DNA from 3 places in the Paenibacillus sp. FSL P4-0081 genome. Region 3 is predicted to be linked to each of the others. Evidence: a T-box and tRNA genes for the amino acid it is inferred to sense, from the RefSeq annotation. Region 3 holds a T-box; the other regions hold tRNA genes.

Region 1 (6,585 bases), 3.9 Mb from region 3:
AGCGCCTGAAGACCGATTATGTCGATGTTCTGCTGCTGCACCGCCCGGACACCCTTATGGAGCCTGAAGAAGTAGCAGAAGCCTTTGATCAGCTGGAGAGCAGAGGTTTGGTGAAACACTTCGGCGTCAGCAACCAGAATCCCCTGCAGATTGAATTGCTGAAAAAGAACGTCAAGCAGCCCCTGCTGTTCAACCAGCTTCAGCTCAGCGTAATGGTCACCGGCATGATCGATTCCGGGATCAACGTCAATATGACAAATTCCGGATCAGTTGTCCATGATGGAGGCATCCTGGAGTATAGCCGCCTGCATGATATGACGATCCAGCCTTGGTCACCGTTCCAATACGGTTTCTTTGAAGGCGTATTCCTCGGCAATGAGAAGTTCCCGGAGGTGAATGAAGTCATTAACCGTCTGGCTGCGGAAAAAGGTGTAGCAGATACGGCCATCGCCATCGCCTGGCTCCTTCGCCATCCGGCTAAGATGCAGCCGGTGGTCGGTACCACCAACACAGCGCGCTTGCTTGATATCGCCAAAGCTTCCGATATAACCCTCAGCCGCCAGGAATGGTACGAGATCTACCGCGCGGCCGGGAACGTGCTTCCTTAAGTGAGTCTTAGCATCAACATATAAAACATATAAAACCCGCAACGAATTTGATGATCTAAGTTCGTTGCGGGTTTTATCCTTAATTTGAGATGGAGTATAAATATAAAAATCCCTCAGGAGTCAAACTCCTAAGGGACTAGTTTCATAAATTATACCGGCGAGAGGACTCGAACCTCCACGGTTTCCCACTCGATTTTGAGTCGAGCGCGTCTGCCATTCCGCCACGCCGGCATATACATAGAATTAGTTCTAAAAGATAATGGAGGTGCCACCCAGATTTGAACTGGGGATAAAGCTTTTGCAGAGCTTTGCCTTACCACTTGGCTATGGCACCAAAAAAATGGAGCGGACGACGGGAATCGAACCCGCGACCCTCGCCTTGGCAAGGCGATGCTCTACCGCTGAGCCACGTCCGCATATAATGGCTGGGGATATAGGAATCGAACCTATGAATGACGGAGTCAAAGTCCGTTGCCTTACCGCTTGGCTAATCCCCAACATTTGATTTAATAAAATGGGGCGACTGATGGGTCTCGAACCCACGAATGCCGGAACCACAATCCGGTGCGTTAACCCCTTCGCCACAGTCGCCATATGAAGCTTATTTAATTGCAATGCCTTATAACCCTTATAAAAGAAATGGGGCGACCGATGGGTCTCGAACCCACGAATGCCGGAACCACAATCCGGTGCGTTAACCACTTCGCCACGATCGCCATATTAAATTTTATAGGATATTACTTGGCAGGGGCAGCAGGAATTGAACCCACACCAACGGTTTTGGAGACCGTTGTTCTACCTTTAAACTATGCCCCTAAAAATGGTGGAGGCTGATGGATTCGAACCACCGAACACGTACGTGAGCAGATTTACAGTCTGATGCGTTTGGCCACTTCGCTAAGCCTCCGAGGATGGTGCCGGCGAGAGGACTTGAACCCCCAACCTACTGATTACAAGTCAGTTGCTCTACCAATTGAGCTACACCGGCATATTAAGTTGTAAAAAATATGGTGGCGCGGGAGGGAATCGAACCCCCGACACAAGGATTTTCAGTCCTTTGCTCTACCGACTGAGCTACCGAGCCGAACATTTCTTCATAAAGATGGCGGAACCGACGGGATTCGAACCCGCGATCTCCTGCGTGACAGGCAGGCATGTTAGGCCAACTACACCACGGTTCCAAATTGGTTGCGGGGGCAGGATTTGAACCTGCGGCCTTCGGGTTATGAGCCCGACGAGCTACCGGGCTGCTCCACCCCGCGTCAATGTTAAAGATCTATTCTGTTAAAGATAGATGGTGGAGGCTGAGGGGTTCGAACCCCCGACCCTCTGCTTGTAAGGCAGATGCTCTCCCAGCTGAGCTAAGCCTCCATATATGACTCGTATGGGATTCGAACCCATGTTACCTCCGTGAAAGGGAGGTGTCTTAACCCCTTGACCAACGAGCCATGCTGATTAAATATTTGTAAGGTAAAGCTACGGAGAGAGAGGGATTCGAACCCTCGAGACGCTTGTGGCGCCTACACGATTTCCAATCGTGCTCCTTCGGCCAAACTCGGACACCTCTCCAGATGGCTCCCCGAACAGGACTCGAACCTGTGACAACTCGATTAACAGTCGAGTGCTCTACCAACTGAGCTATCAGGGAATATACATATCAGGCTTGATCACCTGAAAACTGAATCCGAAACGAATCTGCATTCTTCGAAATTTGGATAAGCCCTCGACCGATTAGTATTGGTCAGCTCCATGCATTGCTGCACTTCCACCTCCAACCTATCTACCTCGTCGTCTTCAAGGGGTCTTACTAATTGGGAAATCTCATCTTGAGGGGGGCTTCACGCTTAGATGCTTTCAGCGCTTATCCCGTCCGTACGTAGCTACTCAGCCATGCTCCTGGCGGAACAACTGATGCACCAGCGGTACGTCCATCCCGGTCCTCTCGTACTAAGGACAGCTCCTCTCAAATTTCCTGCGCCCACGACAGATAGGGACCGAACTGTCTCACGACGTTCTGAACCCAGCTCGCGTACCGCTTTAATGGGCGAACAGCCCAACCCTTGGGACCTACTTCAGCCCCAGGATGCGATGAGCCGACATCGAGGTGCCAAACCTCCCCGTCGATGTGGACTCTTGGGGGAGATAAGCCTGTTATCCCCAGGGTAGCTTTTATCCGTTGAGCGATGGCCCTTCCATGCGGTACCACCGGATCACTAAGTCCGACTTTCGTCCCTGCTCGACTTGTAGGTCTCGCAGTCAAGCTCCCTTATGCCTTTGCACTCTGCGAATGATTTCCAACCATTCTGAGGGAACCTTTGAACGCCTCCGTTACTCTTTAGGAGGCGACCGCCCCAGTCAAACTGCCCGCCTGACACGGTCCCCGTACCCGGTAAGGGCACTAGGTTAGAACCTAGATACGATCAGGGTGGTATCCCAACGGCGCCTCCGCAGAAGCTTGCGCTCCTGCCTCACCGGCTCCCACCTATCCTGTACAGATCGTACCCAAATTCAATATCAAGCTGCAGTAAAGCTCCATGGGGTCTTTCCGTCTTGTCGCGGGTAACCTGCATCTTCACAGGTATTAAAATTTCACCGGATCTCTCGTTGAGACAGCGCCCAAGTCGTTACGCCATTCGTGCGGGTCAGAATTTACCTGACAAGGAATTTCGCTACCTTAGGACCGTTATAGTTACGGCCGCCGTTTACTGGGGCTTCGGTTCACAGCTTCGGGTTTAACCCCTAACCACTCCCCTTAACCTTCCAGCACCGGGCAGGCGTCAGCCCGTATACTTCGCCTTGCGGCTTCGCACAGACCTGTGTTTTTGCTAAACAGTCGCTTGGGCCTTTTCACTGCGGCCCCCTCGGGCTATTCACCCTACCGAGGCACCTCTTCTCCCGAAGTTACGAGGTCATTTTGCCGAGTTCCTTAACGAGAGTTCTTCCGCGCGCCTTAGAATTCTCTTCTCGCCTACCTGTGTCGGTTTGCGGTACGGGCACCTTCTCCTGGCTAGAGGCTTTTCTTGGCAGTGTGAGATCATGACCTTCGCTACTACAATTTTCGCTCCCCATCACAGCCCAGCCTTAGTGATGTGCGGATTTGCCTACACATCAGCCTCACTGCTTAGACGGACACATCCATCAGTCCGCGTCACTACCCTCCTGCGTCACCCCATCGCTCATAGCGGATTACGGTGGTACAGTAATTTCAAACTGTTGTCCTTCGACTACGCCTTTCGGCCTCGCCTTAGGTCCCGACTTACCCTGAGCGGACGAGCCTTCCTCAGGAAACCTTGGGCTTTCGGCGGATCAGATTCTCACTGATCTTTTCGTTACTCATACCGGCATTCTCACTTGTATGCTGTCCAGCGCTCCTTACGGTACACCTTCAACCTGCATACAACGCTCCCCTACCCCAGATGCAAAGCATCTAGCCATAGCTTCGGTGGTGTGTTTAGCCCCGTTACATTTTCGGCGCAGAGTCACTCGACCAGTGAGCTATTACGCACTCTTTCAATGGTGGCTGCTTCTAAGCCAACATCCTGGTTGTCTGTGCAACTCCACATCCTTTCCCACTTAACACACACTTGGGGACCTTAGCTGATGGTCTGGGCTGTTTCCCTTTTGACAATGGATCTTAGCACTCACTGTCTGACTCCCGGCAAGAAGTTAATGGCATTCGGAGTTTGACTGAGCTTGGTAACCCTTGCGGGCCCCGCACCCAATCAGTGCTCTACCTCCACCACTCCATTCACCGAGGCTAGCCCTAAAGCTATTTCGGGGAGAACCAGCTATCTCCGAGTTCGATTGGAATTTCTCCGCTACCCCCACCTCATCCCCGCATTTTTCAACATGCGTGGGTTCGGGCCTCCAGTGCGTGTTACCGCACCTTCACCCTGGACAGGGGTAGATCACACGGTTTCGGGTCTACGTCCACATACTCAATCGCCCTATTCAGACTCGCTTTCGCTGCGGCTCCGGCTTCTCACCTTAACCTTGCATGTTAAACGTAACTCGCCGGTTCATTCTACAAAAGGCACGCCATCACCCATAGATCGGGCTCTGACTTTTTGTAAGCACACGGTTTCAGGTTCTATTTCACTCCCCTTCCGGGGTGCTTTTCACCTTTCCCTCACGGTACTGTTTCACTATCGGTCGCCAGGTAGTATTTAGCCTTAGCAGATGGTCCTGCTGGATTCATACGGGGTTTCACGTGCCCCGCACTACTCGGGATCCGTCTCGGAGAGAACACAGTTTAGGTTACAGGGCTTTTACCTCTATCGCGGGCCTTTCCAGACCTCTTCGCCTACCATATTCCTTTGTAACTCCATGTGAGACGTCCCACAACCCCAAGGGGCAAGCCCCTTGGTTTAGGCTGTTCCGCGTTCGCTCGCCGCTACTGACGGAATCACTATTGTTTTCTCTTCCTCAGGGTACTTAGATGTTTCAGTTCCCCTGGTCTGCCTCTGCGTATCCTATGTATTCAGATACGAGTAACTGCGAATTACCACAGCTGGGTTTCCCCATTCGGACACCCCCGGATCAAAGCTTGCTTACAGCTCCCCGAGGCAGTTTCGTTGTTCGCCACGTCCTTCGTCGGCTCCTGGCGCCTAGGCATCCTCCGTGTGCTCTTATTAGCTTAACCAATGCGTTTTCCGTTAGGAAAATCGCTGTAGCAACTAATAACTATTTCAACTTGCTTACACAAGTTTCAGCTAAAAGATGTTCTAAAACGCAAATTCGTTTCGGTATCCAGTTTTCAAGGATCAAGTTTAAAGATGAGAGTTTGAGCTCTCAAAACTGACCAACGAGTGAGTAACAGGCCTAGACCTGAGTTTTGGAAGTAATACTTCCGATTTGAATGTCACCGTTGCAGGTGACGATTCTCCATAGAAAGGAGGTGATCCAGCCGCACCTTCCGATACGGCTACCTTGTTACGACTTCACCCCAATCATCTACCCCACCTTCGGCGGCTGGCTCCCTTGCGGGTTACCCCACCGACTTCGGGTGTTGTAAACTCTCGTGGTGTGACGGGCGGTGTGTACAAGACCCGGGAACGTATTCACCGCGGCATGCTGATCCGCGATTACTAGCAATTCCGACTTCATGCAGGCGAGTTGCAGCCTGCAATCCGAACTGAGACCGGCTTTGCTGGGATTGGCTCCACCTCGCGGTTTCGCTTCCCGTTGTACCGGCCATTGTAGTACGTGTGTAGCCCAGGTCATAAGGGGCATGATGATTTGACGTCATCCCCACCTTCCTCCGGTTTGTCACCGGCAGTCACTCTAGAGTGCCCAGCCTTACCTGCTGGCAACTAAAGTCAAGGGTTGCGCTCGTTGCGGGACTTAACCCAACATCTCACGACACGAGCTGACGACAACCATGCACCACCTGTCTCCGATGCTCCGAAGAGGGGCACTATCTCTAATGCTTTCATCGGGATGTCAAGACCTGGTAAGGTTCTTCGCGTTGCTTCGAATTAAACCACATACTCCACTGCTTGTGCGGGTCCCCGTCAATTCCTTTGAGTTTCAGTCTTGCGACCGTACTCCCCAGGCGGAGTGCTTACTGTGTTAACTTCGGCACCAAGGGTATCGAAACCCCTAACACCTAGCACTCATCGTTTACGGCGTGGACTACCAGGGTATCTAATCCTGTTTGCTCCCCACGCTTTCGCGCCTCAGCGTCAGTTACAGCCCAGAAAGTCGCCTTCGCCACTGGTGTTCCTCCACATATCTACGCATTTCACCGCTACACGTGGAATTCCACTTTCCTCTTCTGTACTCAAGTCACCCAGTTTCCAGTGCGACCCCAGGTTGAGCCCAAGGTTTAAACACCAGACTTAAATGACCGCCTGCGCGCGCTTTACGCCCAATAATTCCGGACAACGCTTGCCCCCTACGTATTACCGCGGCTGCTGGCACGTAGTTAGCCGGGGCTTTCTTCTCAGGTACCGTCACTCCGGTAGCAGTTACTCTA
Region 2 (6,585 bases), 2.4 Mb from region 3:
TGGCGACCGATAGTGAAACAGTACCGTGAGGGAAAGGTGAAAAGCACCCCGGAAGGGGAGTGAAATAGAACCTGAAACCGTGTGCTTACAAAAAGTCAGAGCCCTATTAATGGGTGATGGCGTGCCTTTTGTAGAATGAACCGGCGAGTTACGTTTAACATGCAAGGTTAAGGTGAGAAGCCGGAGCCGCAGCGAAAGCGAGTCTGAATAGGGCGATTGAGTATGTGGACGTAGACCCGAAACCGTGTGATCTACCCCTGTCCAGGGTGAAGGTGCGGTAACACGCACTGGAGGCCCGAACCCACGCATGTTGAAAAATGCGGGGATGAGGTGGGGGTAGCGGAGAAATTCCAATCGAACTCGGAGATAGCTGGTTCTCCCCGAAATAGCTTTAGGGCTAGCCTCGGTGAATGGAGTGGTGGAGGTAGAGCACTGATTGGGTGCGGGGCCCGCAAGGGTTACCAAGCTCAGTCAAACTCCGAATGCCATTAACTTCTTGCCGGGAGTCAGACAGTGAGTGCTAAGATCCATTGTCAAAAGGGAAACAGCCCAGACCATCAGCTAAGGTCCCCAAGTGTGTGTTAAGTGGGAAAGGATGTGGAGTTGCACAGACAACCAGGATGTTGGCTTAGAAGCAGCCACCATTGAAAGAGTGCGTAATAGCTCACTGGTCGAGTGACTCTGCGCCGAAAATGTAACGGGGCTAAACACACCACCGAAGCTATGGCTAGATGCTTTGCATCTGGGGTAGGGGAGCGTTGTATGCAGGTTGAAGGTGTACCGTAAGGAGCGCTGGACAGCATACAAGTGAGAATGCCGGTATGAGTAACGAAAAGATCAGTGAGAATCTGATCCGCCGAAAGCCCAAGGTTTCCTGAGGAAGGCTCGTCCGCTCAGGGTAAGTCGGGACCTAAGGCGAGGCCGAAAGGCGTAGTCGAAGGACAACAGTTTGAAATTACTGTACCACCGTAATCCGCTATGAGCGATGGGGTGACGCAGGAGGGTAGTGACGCGGACTGATGGATGTGTCCGTCTAAGCAGTGAGGCTGATGTGTAGGCAAATCCGCACATCACTAAGGCTGGGCTGTGATGGGGAGCGAAAATTGTAGTAGCGAAGGTCATGATCTCACACTGCCAAGAAAAGCCTCTAGCCAGGAGAAGGTGCCCGTACCGCAAACCGACACAGGTAGGCGAGAAGAGAATTCTAAGGCGCGCGGAAGAACTCTCGTTAAGGAACTCGGCAAAATGACCTCGTAACTTCGGGAGAAGAGGTGCCTCGGTAGGGTGAATAGCCCGAGGGGGCCGCAGTGAAAAGGCCCAAGCGACTGTTTAGCAAAAACACAGGTCTGTGCGAAGCCGCAAGGCGAAGTATACGGGCTGACGCCTGCCCGGTGCTGGAAGGTTAAGGGGAGTGGTTAGGAGCAATCCGAAGCTGTGAACCGAAGCCCCAGTAAACGGCGGCCGTAACTATAACGGTCCTAAGGTAGCGAAATTCCTTGTCAGGTAAATTCTGACCCGCACGAATGGCGTAACGACTTGGGCGCTGTCTCAACGAGAGATCCGGTGAAATTTTAATACCTGTGAAGATGCAGGTTACCCGCGACAAGACGGAAAGACCCCATGGAGCTTTACTGCAGCTTGATATTGAATTTGGGTACGATCTGTACAGAATAGGTGGGAGCCGGTGAGGCAGGAGCGCAAGCTTCTGCGGAGGCGCCGTTGGGATACCACCCTGATCGTATCTAGGTTCTAACCTAGTGCCCTAATCGGGTACGGGGACCGTGTCAGGCGGGCAGTTTGACTGGGGCGGTCGCCTCCTAAAGAGTAACGGAGGCGTTCAAAGGTTCCCTCAGAATGGTTGGAAATCATTCGCAGAGTGCAAAGGCATAAGGGAGCTTGACTGCGAGACCTACAAGTCGAGCAGGGACGAAAGTCGGACTTAGTGATCCGGTGGTACCGCATGGAAGGGCCATCGCTCAACGGATAAAAGCTACCCTGGGGATAACAGGCTTATCTCCCCCAAGAGTCCACATCGACGGGGAGGTTTGGCACCTCGATGTCGGCTCATCGCATCCTGGGGCTGAAGTAGGTCCCAAGGGTTGGGCTGTTCGCCCATTAAAGCGGTACGCGAGCTGGGTTCAGAACGTCGTGAGACAGTTCGGTCCCTATCTGTCGTGGGCGCAGGAAATTTGAGAGGAGCTGTCCTTAGTACGAGAGGACCGGGATGGACGTACCGCTGGTGCATCAGTTGTTCCGCCAGGAGCATGGCTGAGTAGCTACGTACGGACGGGATAAGCGCTGAAAGCATCTAAGCGTGAAGCCCCCCTCAAGATGAGATTTCCCAACTAGTAAGACCCCTTGAAGACGACGAGGTAGATAGGTTGGAGGTGGAAGTGCAGCAATGCATGGAGCTGACCAATACTAATCGGTCGAGGGCTTATCCAAATTTCTTAGAGCGCAGATTCGTTTCGGATTCAGTTTTCAGGAATCAATTCCTGAAGCATTTACGCTGTAAATGCCCGTTTGGTGGCGATAGCGGAGGGGTTCCACGCGTACCCATCCCGAACACGACCGTTAAGCCCTCCAGCGCCGATGGTACTTGGACCGAAGGGTCCTGGGAGAGTAGGACGCCGCCAAGCGGACAATCCACACACACTGTGGTATTTTTTTTGCCCTTATTAGTTGCATAGTGGTATGAGAACGGGCCTTTAGCTCAGCTGGTTAGAGCGCACCTCTGATAAGGGTGAGGTCAGTGGTTCGAGTCCACTAAGGCCCACCATATTCCCTGATAGCTCAGTTGGTAGAGCACTCGACTGTTAATCGAGTTGTCACAGGTTCGAGTCCTGTTCGGGGAGCCATCTGGAGAGGTGTCCGAGTTTGGCCGAAGGAGCACGATTGGAAATCGTGTAGGCGCCACAAGCGTCTCGAGGGTTCGAATCCCTCTCTCTCCGTAGCATTACCTTCTCTGTAAAGGGATGAGAACCCTCAGTGGTTCGTTGGAGCATTGGCTTCGTTAGCACAGCTTCGCAATCTCGTAACGAAGTGAAGAGTATCCCTCTCTCTCCGTAGCTTTACCTTACAAATATTTAATCAGCATGGCTCGTTGGTCAAGGGGTTAAGACACCTCCCTTTCACGGAGGTAACATGGGTTCGAATCCCATACGAGTCACCAATTTCTTCTTGGATTTATGGGATGAGAATTCCCTGGGTTCGTTGAAGCATAGGCTTCGTGAGGAATACTTCGCAATCTCGTAACGGAGTGGAGAGTATCCCATACGAGTCATATATGGAGGCTTAGCTCAGCTGGGAGAGCATCTGCCTTACAAGCAGAGGGTCGGGGGTTCGAACCCCTCAGCCTCCACCATCTATCTTTAACAGAATAGATCTTTAACATTGACGCGGGGTGGAGCAGCCCGGTAGCTCGTCGGGCTCATAACCCGAAGGCCGCAGGTTCAAATCCTGCCCCCGCAACCAATTTGGAACCGTGGTGTAGTTGGCCTAACATGCCTGCCTGTCACGCAGGAGATCGCGGGTTCGAATCCCGTCGGTTCCGCCATTTTTATTGTATGAAGGTATCAGGGATTGAGCATCCTATATCTCGAAGTATAGAGTATCCACCCGATTCCGTAGTGTTTGCTAATTATTAATATTGGGGATTAGCCAAGCGGTAAGGCAACGGACTTTGACTCCGTCATTCATAGGTTCGATTCCTATATCCCCAGCCATTTCATTTATGATTGCTTCTCTTATGAGAGCCATTAGCTCAGTTGGTAGAGCACCTGACTTTTAATCAGGGTGTCGAAGGTTCGAGTCCTTCATGGCTCACCATTTTCTTATAAAGTGTGCGCGTGTGGCGGAATGGCAGACGCACCAGACTTAGGATCTGGCGTTTCACGACGTGGGGGTTCAAGTCCCTTCACGCGCACCATGTTTTTGCGGACGTGGCTCAGCGGTAGAGCATCGCCTTGCCAAGGCGAGGGTCGCGGGTTCGATTCCCGTCGTCCGCTCCATATAGATTTTGCGCCCTTAGCTCAGCTGGATAGAGCGTTTGACTACGAATCAAAAGGCCGGGAGTTCGAATCTCTCAGGGCGCGCCATTTATAACTTCATTGAATCATCAAAGTGTCCTCAGGATTCGAACGAGTTCGTTGGAGCATCAGCTTCAATAGCACAACTTCGCAATCGGATGCGAAGCATCCGTATCTCTCAGGGCGCGCCATTATTACTTTGCAGTATAGCTTTTATATTAACGGGATGTAGCTCAGCTTGGTAGAGCACCTGGTTTGGGACCAGGGGGTCGCATGTTCAAATCGTGTCATCCCGATATTTCACCTTTGCGGGTGTAGTTCAATGGTAGAACTTCAGCCTTCCAAGCTGATAGCGTGGGTTCGATTCCCATCACCCGCTTAAATAATAGTTACAGCAACCCTTGATATTCAAGGGTTTTTTTGTTTTTTTAGCATGGGGCGGAAGTATTGCTTACTAAAAATACATAGTATATGCTGGTGGCCGCTCTATGCGCTGGTAATGCTATATTATGCAGACAGCCATGTTTATATAGACCTGTTATATTAGAACTATGGAAGAACAGGCACTATTTACTTGGAAGTTGAGGAGCATTTATTATGACAGACAAAGTAATACGGATCTTCAAGATCATTAACGCCATCCAGTCGAATCCCGGGATTACGGCTGCGGATCTGGCATTCCGGTGCGAGGTGAATATTAGAACGATTTACAGGGACTTGGATGTAATCAGTCATTTTGCACCGGTGATGAATGAGGGGAGAGGAACGGGTTATAAGTTTATGGGGAAATTCTTCTTATACCCGCTGGATTTCTCCGAGCAGGAGGCAATGGCCTTCTCTCTGCTGCCCTCCGTGCTGGCACCCGGCAAAATCCCCCCAGGTTTTCTGTCTGCCTTTGACAAAGTCATGGGCACACATCTGAAGGAGAAATCCAAACAGAATGGAATGCTTGAGAATATTTCAGATATTATCCAAATGGGCAAGCCTGCTTACCGCAAGGAGAGCCGGAATTTCCTGCAGCCGCTGATCGGGGCGATTATGGAGCAAAGGCGGATTCGTACGGTATATCACTCGCAATTGCGTAATGAGACAACGCAGCGGGAGATTGATCCTTATTATTTGATTCCGCGTGACCAGAGATTCTATCTGATTGGCTATTGCCACCTGAAGAGGGCGATCCGGACATTTCGCATCAGCCGTTTTCAGCAGGTAGAGGTGACGGATACCCCCTTCGACAAAGGGGATTTCAATATTAAACAGTATCTGAAAAATACCTGGTCGATCGACCGGGGCAACAAGAATACCACCTTCAAAGTGCGGTTTCATCCGGAGGTAGCGCGTTACATCAAAGAAGAGGAATTGTTCGTGCACCCGCGAATGACCGATGAGGAAGACGGAAGTCTGCTGTTTGAAGTCACCGTCAATAACGACAAGGAATTTATTAAGTGGATTCTGCAATATGGCCCTAACGCCGAGATTCTTGAGCCGGTATCCGCGAGACAGGGACTGAAGCAGCAGCTGGAGCAGTGGATGAATGTGTATCATTAGGCAATATACATAGAAAATGTAAATACGATAATCCCAAGAAACCCCTGACTGATGAAGTCAGGGGTTTCTTGGCGCTGAAGGGTGCAAGTGGAGTTACTCCGGTACCACCAGTCCCAGTCCGTCCGCGATACGCCGTCCAAATTCCGGATCGGCTTTGTAGAAATGGCCAATCTGGCGAAGCTTGATCTCATCCGACTCGACTGGAGTCATCGCGCCTACAATATTGCGTACGAGCCGGGCACGCTCCTCTTCATTCAGCAGACGATAGAGATCACCCGGCTGGGTGTAATGATCGTTGTGATCATAAGGGAGACTGTCTGCTTGACCGGAGACTGCAAAAGCGGCCGGTCTATCCTGCGGCGACTCGGTTGCCCCGCCGAAGCTGTTAGGCTCGTAATACACGGAGCCTCCGCCGTTATTGGTATGATTCAGCGCGCCATCCCGCTGATTATTGTTCACCTCGGCGATGGGCCGGTTAACCGGCAGGTGGTTGTGATTCGCTCCTACCCGGTAACGGTGGGCGTCTCCGTAGGCGAAGAGGCGGCCCTGGAGCATTTTATCAGGAGAGGCTTCTATCCCTGGCACAAATGATCCCGGGGAGAAGGTAGCCTGCTCCACTTCGGCGAAGTAGTTCTCCGGATTGCGGTCCAGCACCATGCGGCCCACCTCAATCAGCGGGTAATCCTTCTGGGACCATACCTTGGTGACATCAAACGGGTCGAAACGGTAGGTGTCAGCATCCTCTACAGGCATGATCTGCACATGCAGTCTCCAGGCGGGGAAATCCCCTTTGTCGATCGCATTGAATAAGTCCTCAGTATGGTAATCCGGGTTGTCACCGGCAATCTGCGCAGCCAGATTAACATCGAGATTCTTGACGCCCTGCTCTGTTTTGAAATGGTATTTCACCCATACTGCGGCGCCTTCTGCATTCACCCACTTGAACGTATGGCTGCCGAAGCCGTGCATATGACGGAGGGTGGCCGGTATGCCGCGGTCAGACATCAGA
Region 3 (6,585 bases):
ACCGTTTCTTTGGGCTGCAATAAAGCGTTCACGTTCGTTGTTCATCACTTAGGATCTTCTCCTTCGCGCCTGGGATTAGCCATCAATCTGGCTCACAGATAGCTTGTCCATAGAATCGAAAGAGTATGTACCCGGGCTGATTACAGCGTTTTCTGCATTCTCACGTGAAGAATACCGGCATCATAGAAGGGCTCCGGGGAAATTACTTCATAGCCCAGTTTGCTGTAAAAGGCTTCTGCATGACACTGGGCGTCGAGAATAGAGGCTACCAGGCCGAGTTCACGGGCATGCCCCTCCATAGCGAGCAGCAAAATCCGTCCGAAACCCTTGGACCGGTAATGCTCGTGAACAGCAATCCGCTGCATTTTAGCGGTCTCTGCCTTGTAATAAATCAGTCTTCCGGTAGCTGCCGGCTCCCCGTTGTCCTTAAGCAGGAAATGATGCGCGTTGTCACCGATCACATCATATTCATCAATCTCCTCTTCGGCCGGCACCTTCTGTTCCTCCACAAATACCTTATTGCGGATCGCAAGCGCCATCTGGAGCTGCTCCTCTGTAGTGACATGTACGATTTCCACTGCCATTCTCCTCTAGCCCCTCTCTATAGGTCCAATCAACATTGAGCCATTATACAGAATTTTTAATATCCTGTATAGAGCCTCTGGTCTTCAGGGATAGGGAAGACGGATAAGCCGCTTCCGCCGGACTACTGAATGGAATACACCTCTTCCGGAATCGAACGGTCGTACACATCCTGCATAACCGGTGATATAAGACTATCCGGTGTATCCAGTCTGCCATCCAGCCCGTTCATCTTATGAATCCCCGTATACCCGGGAGACTCACCGCCAGCCGCACATCCGGCCGTCCCCAGCATCACACATACTCCAATGACCCCGCTCCACACTATTGACCTGCGCATAATTGTACCCCCTGTTCTTCTTGGCTCTATACAGCTTTGACGAATCAGGGGCTTCATAAACGATTTCTTACAGATTTACATTGCCAACGATATGCACAAGGTACATCATGCCGCCGAGAAAGCCTGCGAGTACAAAATAAGCAATACCATATCTCCAGCGTAACGCGGCCGGCACATCATAATATTTATCATTATCAAACACTGTAAAACTGATCTCACACTGCATCTTCAGCTGCAGCTTAGCATCCACATACAGCTGGTCCAGCTGTACGATCCGGACTTTATCGATAATGGACTGCACAGGCATAGTCGTTGTACCGTAGTAGTCCAGATTGTCCCAGCGGACACCAAGATATTGCTGGCGGTTCAAATCACTGTAGGTGGTAAAAGGCAGTTCCCTTTTGTGCTCAGGTCCGGGAATCAGATACCCTTGATCCTGCAAATCTTCAATCGGTATCAGGAAGCTCTTCAATACGGCATGCATCTGATTCTTCGTGCGCCGGCTGATATATTTCTTGTACATGTCATAGGCAAATAACAGCCAGATAATACCGAACAGAATAGATTTCAGATAGATGATCACAGCCAGACCTCCAACCAGACCCACCAGCCATAACCACCGGGTAACCGCAGTTGCAATTCTTCCCCCATCCAGCGGATGAATTGGCAGCAGGTTGATCAGGTTTATAAAGAATCCGACATAAGCCAGTGAATACAGCAGCGGGCTGTGATAGTAATAAGCTGCTCCGAAGACGGCGGCCGCGCCAATGCTCCCCAGAATGGGACCTCCAAAAGCAACGTAGGCTTCCTCTCTGGCATCCAGCGGTTGTTTCTTCATCGTAATTAATGCGCCCATAAAAGGAACAAACAGCGGTGCGCTCACCGGCAGCCCGATCCGCTTGGCAGCGATAACATGGCCTATCTCATGATCGAATAATAAGGCAACGAAGCCCACTGCAAATTGCCATGGTGAGATCAGTGCATAGGCCCAGATAGACACCATCATCGAAATCAGCGGTCCCGCAATCTTCCCCAGCTTAAGCAGAGACAGAATGGTTTTGCCCTTCAGCAGCAGCAGTACTCCCGCGCTACCAAGCCATCCCATTATGCCTGAGCTTTTCTTTTCCTGCTATTTTTCCGGCAAAAGTCTCATTCTCCTTTATCTCTATATCTGGTGTTGACATAAGCCATCACCTGCATATATGATATCCAGTAATTAGGATAACCACAATAGCTATGAAGAGAAAGAGTACCTTGGCAATTCTTTCACAGAGAGCTCCGGCCGCTGAAAAGGAGCAGAGAAAACCCACGGGAATATGGTCTCAGAGCTGCGCATCGAAGCCCGCATAAACGGGACGTAGGCTGCGCCGGAACCCGCATCCGTTACCATGCTAGGGTATACCCGCAGGCTTATGCGGACGTACCTGAAGAGGTGGATGCCGCAAGGCATTGATGAATTTGGGTGGTAACACGTGAGCACAGGCTCTCGTCCCTTTTGGGGATGAGAGTCTTTTTTGTGCGCTTAGAAATCTAAACATGTTTTCCGAAACGGGTTTTGTCCGAATCCGTTTCAAGGAAACATCTGTCAACAAAACTTATAGGAGGACAATGACATGACAAACATTTTTATCGGAGGGGCTTGGCCGTATGCCAATGGCTCCCTGCATCTGGGCAGGCTTGCGAGTATTCTACCGGGAGATATCCTGGCCCGCTATCACCGTGCCAAAGGCGACGCTGTGCTGTATGTCTCCGGCAGTGACTGCCATGGCACTCCCGTCGCTGTGCAGGCGGCGCAGGAAGGTGTATCCCCTGGTGAATTCGCCAGCAGATATCATCAGGAATTCACAGATTGCTTCCGTTCGCTTGGATTCACCTATGACTTATACACCCGGACCGATCAGGAGCATCACCACAGTGTGGTGCAGGAGCTGTTCCTTAAGCTGCTGGATAACGGCCATCTGTACCAGAAGTCTACGCTCCAATGCTACTGTGAGCAGGATCAGCGCTACTTGCCGGACCGCTATGTAGAGGGAATCTGCCCGGTCTGCGGACAGCAGGCCCGGGGTGACCAATGTGATTACTGTTCTACGATACTCGACCCGGTTGACCTGCTGGAGCGTACCTGCAAAATCTGCGGAACCCCGCCGGTGCTGCGTTCCACCCTGCATTATTATTTGTCACTGTCCAGCTTCCAATGCGCACTCTCAGATTATGTGGATTCTGCGCAGGGCTGGAGAGACAATGCTGTGCGTTTAACCCGCAGATATCTGCAGGAAGGACTGCAGGACCGCGCCGCAACGCGGGATCTGGATTGGGGGGTAGATGTTCCTGTAGATGGCTTCACGGACAAAAAAATCTATGTGTGGATTGAAGCGGTCAGCGGCTATCTGTCCGCCAGCAAGCAGTGGGCTGCCGGGACTGGCAACCGCTGGGAGGATTTCTGGCTTGAATCCACTGAGAACAAGGACGCCGGGTACCCTCCCATTACAGCCTATTATGTGCATGGCAAGGATAATGTGCCTTTTCACAGCCTGATCTGGCCGGCTCTGCTGCTGGGTGCTGGAGACCTTCATCTGCCGGACCGTATCTTCTCCTGTGAATACATGACTCTCGAAGGGGAGAAATTCTCCACAAGCCGTAACTGGGCCGTCTGGGTGCCGGATATTCTCTGCCGCTACGATCCGGACTCCATCCGGTATTTCCTGACGGCGAACGGTCCTGAGAAACGGGATGCCGACTTCTCGTGGAGAGAATTCATCTACAGCCATAACAGCGAGCTGCTGGGTGCCTTCGGTAATTTCGTCAACCGCAGTCTGGTATTCGTGAATAAGTTCTGGAATGGCGAGGTGCCTGAGGGCACACTGGATGCCGCATGGGCCGGCAGCATTAATACATTGTACAGTGAGACCGGGAGACTTATTGAGGGGGGCAGCTTCAAAGAAGCGCTCGAGCATGTCTTCACCCATATCCGCCAGGCCAACAAATATTTCGATCAGCAGCAGCCGTGGCTGCAGATTAAGAATGACCCCGCCGCCTGTGCCAGCACGCTGTATACCTGTGTACAAATCATTGCTAATCTATCCAACCTGTTGAACCCGTTCATTCCATTCTCCTGCGGCAAGATCAGGGGGTTTCTGGCCCTTGAACAGCCTGTCTGGCAGCCGGTAGCCGTTCCGGCGCATCAGCGGGTGCAGGGGCTGGAATTATTGTTCGAACGGATTGATGTGGCGCGGATTGAGGAGGAGACCGAGCGGCTTAAGAGCTTGCAGCGCTGAGGCGGAAAACTTCATCATCCCCTCGTCAGCTGGCTGATGAGGCGGACTGAGATTCCTCTATTCCTGCAAATCAGGCAGATTCCCGGGTCAATCGGACTGAGAATCTCTTATATGCCCGGCCGCCCCTCATTTTGGGGCCGGATGAACAAAATAACGCACTCAGTCCGTTGCAGCCTCAAAATGCGGCTTTTTCGGGAAATAGGGTCCTCTCAGTCCGCTTCACTTTTGCGATGAACACTTGCTCCAGTAAACCTGCTACCTGTTACTCGTCACCTGTCACCTGTCACCTGTCACCTGTCGCCTGTCGTCAGTCGCCTGTCACCTATCACCCGTCACCTGCTACCTGTCACCTGCTACCTACTACCTTTTACTTGTTACCTATTTCCGTTTTCACAAGATTCCGAACACTGGTGATATGCCGGCGCAACTCAAAAAAGCATCCTTATCCGCACCGCTTACAAAACAAGCGGTGCAGATAAGAACGCTTTTGGATTTCAATGCGTAGCTGATGCTGCTGCAATTCTTAACCCTTCAGCCCTTAATGGCCGGGAAAGCGCCCTCCGGCTGCAACACCCTGCGGGGAGATCCGCTCGATCCGGGCCAGATCATCCGCTGACAATACTACCTGCAACGCGCCGAGATTCTCTTGCACCCGATCCAGCCGCTTTGTTCCCGGGATCGGCACAAATTGCTCACCCTGCTCAAGCAGCCAGGCCAGCGCAAGCTGCGAAGGAGCACAGTCCTTCTCGGCTGCCATCTGCCCGATCAGCGAGACCACTTCGAGATTCCTGGCGAAATTCGCTCCCTGGAACCGCGGGTAGCTACGGCGGTAATCGTCCGGCGGCAGGTCGTCGAAGCTTTTAATCTGACCGGTCAGAAATCCGCGGCCCAGCGGACTATAAGGAACGAATCCGATGCCCAGTTCTTTGACCAGCGGCAGTATTTCATCCTCCACCTCCCGGCTCCAGAGCGAATATTCTGTCTGCAGTGCCGTAAGGGGATGTACCGCATGTGCGCGGCGTATCAGCTCAGGTGAAGCTTCCGATAAGCCAATGTAGCGGATCTTCCCTTCCTTGACCAGTTCAGCCAGCGTGCCTATAGTCTCCTCGATAGGTGTGTTCGGATCAGGACGGTGCTGATAATACAGATCAATATAATCCATACCGAGATGGTATAGGCTGGAATCTACGGATTTTTTGATATAAGCCGGATCACCCTTGGGGCCCTGAGTATGCGTAATGCCAAATTTGGTCGCAATAACCGCTTTATCCCGTCTACCCTTAAGTGCGCGGCCCACGAGCCTCTCATTGCTGCCAAAACGCTGCTGCGCGAAATCTCCATAGATATCTGCTGTGTCCAGCAGGGTTACTCCCAGGTCGAGTGCCCCATGGATCACTTTTACCGACTCTTCGTTCTCCGGCATCATCATCGTTCCTAGTCCCAGAGCCGATACTGTCAGCCCTTCGTTTCCGAGTGTTCTTGTCTGCATTTGGTTGTCTCCCTCTTTTCCCGGTGAAAGATTCTTCGGATATGTCCCTATTCTAACCTTCCTGCCATGGAGCAGCCACAGTACGTTTATGCTAGTAAGATCATTACCAGGTAACAGAACAGCACAGAACAGAAATAGAAACAGACCGGCCGTCCAGGTGACTCCTTTCGATTCTCAGCTCTCTGCCACCACAGGTGTATAAATACAGATATGCAGACCCGGATGATCGGCCAGACTCGCAACGGAGTTAATGTCATAGGTCACAGACTGATTTGTGCTTAGACTTTGTATGACTACGCGATTTACTTTTTTGCCTTGAATGTTGTGCAGCTTCCACATCTCTGCGAAATCCATACTGTCCTCACAGAGCTTCACTACCATGTCTTTGTACCAGGGATCGTGCAGATGCATGTCATAATAGGTTCTGAACACAGCTACTGAATAGAGCGCGAACTCCTCCCAATTCAGCATCCGGCGGCGCAGCCCCTGATCGAGAAACAATAGACGGAGCATAATGCGCTCGGAAGCGGGCAGCTTCCCGAAATTGCTAAGAACTTCACCCGCCTTATCATTCCAGGCCAGAACCTCGGACCGCTCATTCGTAATAAAAGACGGATAAGACAGCTGGCTGATAATATCCCGCCACTGCGGATTCAGCCCGGGACTCACCGTATTAATAGAAGGAACTGTATCTGGGTTCCCTGGATTCCACAGCTCGAACAGATGCGTCCGCTCATCAGGGGTCAAGCGCAGGGCCTGGCTGAGACTCTCCATAATCTCTCTGGAAGCAGTAACTTCTCTGCCTTGCTCCAGCCACGTATAATAGGTGCTGCTGACACCCGCCAGAATCGCCACTTCCTCCCGCCGTAGTCCGGGTGTTCTGCGCTGGCTGTTCGTTT

Evidence for each region. A T-box is a leader RNA that pairs with one kind of tRNA and senses whether it is charged. The one in region 3 lies ahead of metG (methionine--tRNA ligase), so its partner is inferred to be a tRNA-Met.
Region 1: it encodes a tRNA-Met, which carries the amino acid that the T-box ahead of metG (methionine--tRNA ligase) is inferred to sense. The anticodon was not compared.
Region 2: it encodes a tRNA-Met, which carries the amino acid that the T-box ahead of metG (methionine--tRNA ligase) is inferred to sense. The anticodon was not compared.

Annotation. Positions count from the first base shown of each region.
Region 1 covers NZ_CP009280.1:7,398,928-7,405,512, forward strand. The annotation lists gene P40081_RS31335 (aldo/keto reductase) at 1-608, shown strand, start outside; tRNA gene P40081_RS31340 (tRNA-Leu) at 761-839, opposite strand; tRNA gene P40081_RS31345 (tRNA-Cys) at 869-942, opposite strand; tRNA gene P40081_RS31350 (tRNA-Gly) at 950-1,024, opposite strand; tRNA gene P40081_RS31355 (tRNA-Gln) at 1,031-1,105, opposite strand; tRNA gene P40081_RS31360 (tRNA-His) at 1,124-1,199, opposite strand; tRNA gene P40081_RS31365 (tRNA-His) at 1,249-1,324, opposite strand; tRNA gene P40081_RS31370 (tRNA-Trp) at 1,351-1,424, opposite strand; tRNA gene P40081_RS31375 (tRNA-Tyr) at 1,430-1,515, opposite strand; tRNA gene P40081_RS31380 (tRNA-Thr) at 1,521-1,596, opposite strand; tRNA gene P40081_RS31385 (tRNA-Phe) at 1,617-1,692, opposite strand; tRNA gene P40081_RS31390 (tRNA-Asp) at 1,712-1,789, opposite strand; tRNA gene P40081_RS31395 (tRNA-Met) at 1,794-1,870, opposite strand; tRNA gene P40081_RS31400 (tRNA-Val) at 1,904-1,979, opposite strand; tRNA gene P40081_RS31405 (tRNA-Glu) at 1,985-2,056, opposite strand; tRNA gene P40081_RS31410 (tRNA-Ser) at 2,088-2,177, opposite strand; tRNA gene P40081_RS31415 (tRNA-Asn) at 2,181-2,256, opposite strand; rRNA gene P40081_RS31420 (23S ribosomal RNA) at 2,320-5,250, opposite strand; rRNA gene P40081_RS31425 (16S ribosomal RNA) at 5,499-6,585, opposite strand, start outside.
Region 2 covers NZ_CP009280.1:1,066,466-1,073,050, forward strand. The annotation lists rRNA gene P40081_RS04610 (23S ribosomal RNA) at 1-2,445, shown strand, start outside; rRNA gene rrf (5S ribosomal RNA) at 2,523-2,639, shown strand; tRNA gene P40081_RS04620 (tRNA-Ile) at 2,703-2,779, shown strand; tRNA gene P40081_RS04625 (tRNA-Asn) at 2,783-2,858, shown strand; tRNA gene P40081_RS04630 (tRNA-Ser) at 2,862-2,951, shown strand; tRNA gene P40081_RS04635 (tRNA-Glu) at 3,098-3,172, shown strand; tRNA gene P40081_RS04640 (tRNA-Val) at 3,289-3,364, shown strand; tRNA gene P40081_RS04645 (tRNA-Met) at 3,398-3,474, shown strand; tRNA gene P40081_RS04650 (tRNA-Asp) at 3,479-3,556, shown strand; tRNA gene P40081_RS04655 (tRNA-Gln) at 3,651-3,725, shown strand; tRNA gene P40081_RS04660 (tRNA-Lys) at 3,753-3,828, shown strand; tRNA gene P40081_RS04665 (tRNA-Leu) at 3,845-3,928, shown strand; tRNA gene P40081_RS04670 (tRNA-Gly) at 3,936-4,010, shown strand; tRNA gene P40081_RS04675 (tRNA-Arg) at 4,021-4,097, shown strand; tRNA gene P40081_RS04680 (tRNA-Pro) at 4,251-4,324, shown strand; tRNA gene P40081_RS04685 (tRNA-Gly) at 4,337-4,407, shown strand; gene P40081_RS04690 (helix-turn-helix transcriptional regulator) at 4,626-5,576, shown strand; gene katA (catalase KatA) at 5,670-6,585, opposite strand, start outside.
Region 3 covers NZ_CP009280.1:3,515,904-3,522,488, reverse strand. The annotation lists gene P40081_RS14915 (DUF3892 domain-containing protein) at 1-48, opposite strand, end outside; gene P40081_RS14910 (GNAT family N-acetyltransferase) at 141-584, opposite strand; gene P40081_RS38515 (hypothetical protein) at 707-922, opposite strand; gene P40081_RS14905 (site-2 protease family protein) at 990-2,027, opposite strand; T-box leader at 2,150-2,419, shown strand; gene metG (methionine--tRNA ligase) at 2,536-4,197, shown strand; gene P40081_RS14895 (aldo/keto reductase) at 4,736-5,686, opposite strand; gene P40081_RS14890 (helix-turn-helix transcriptional regulator) at 5,861-6,585, opposite strand, start outside.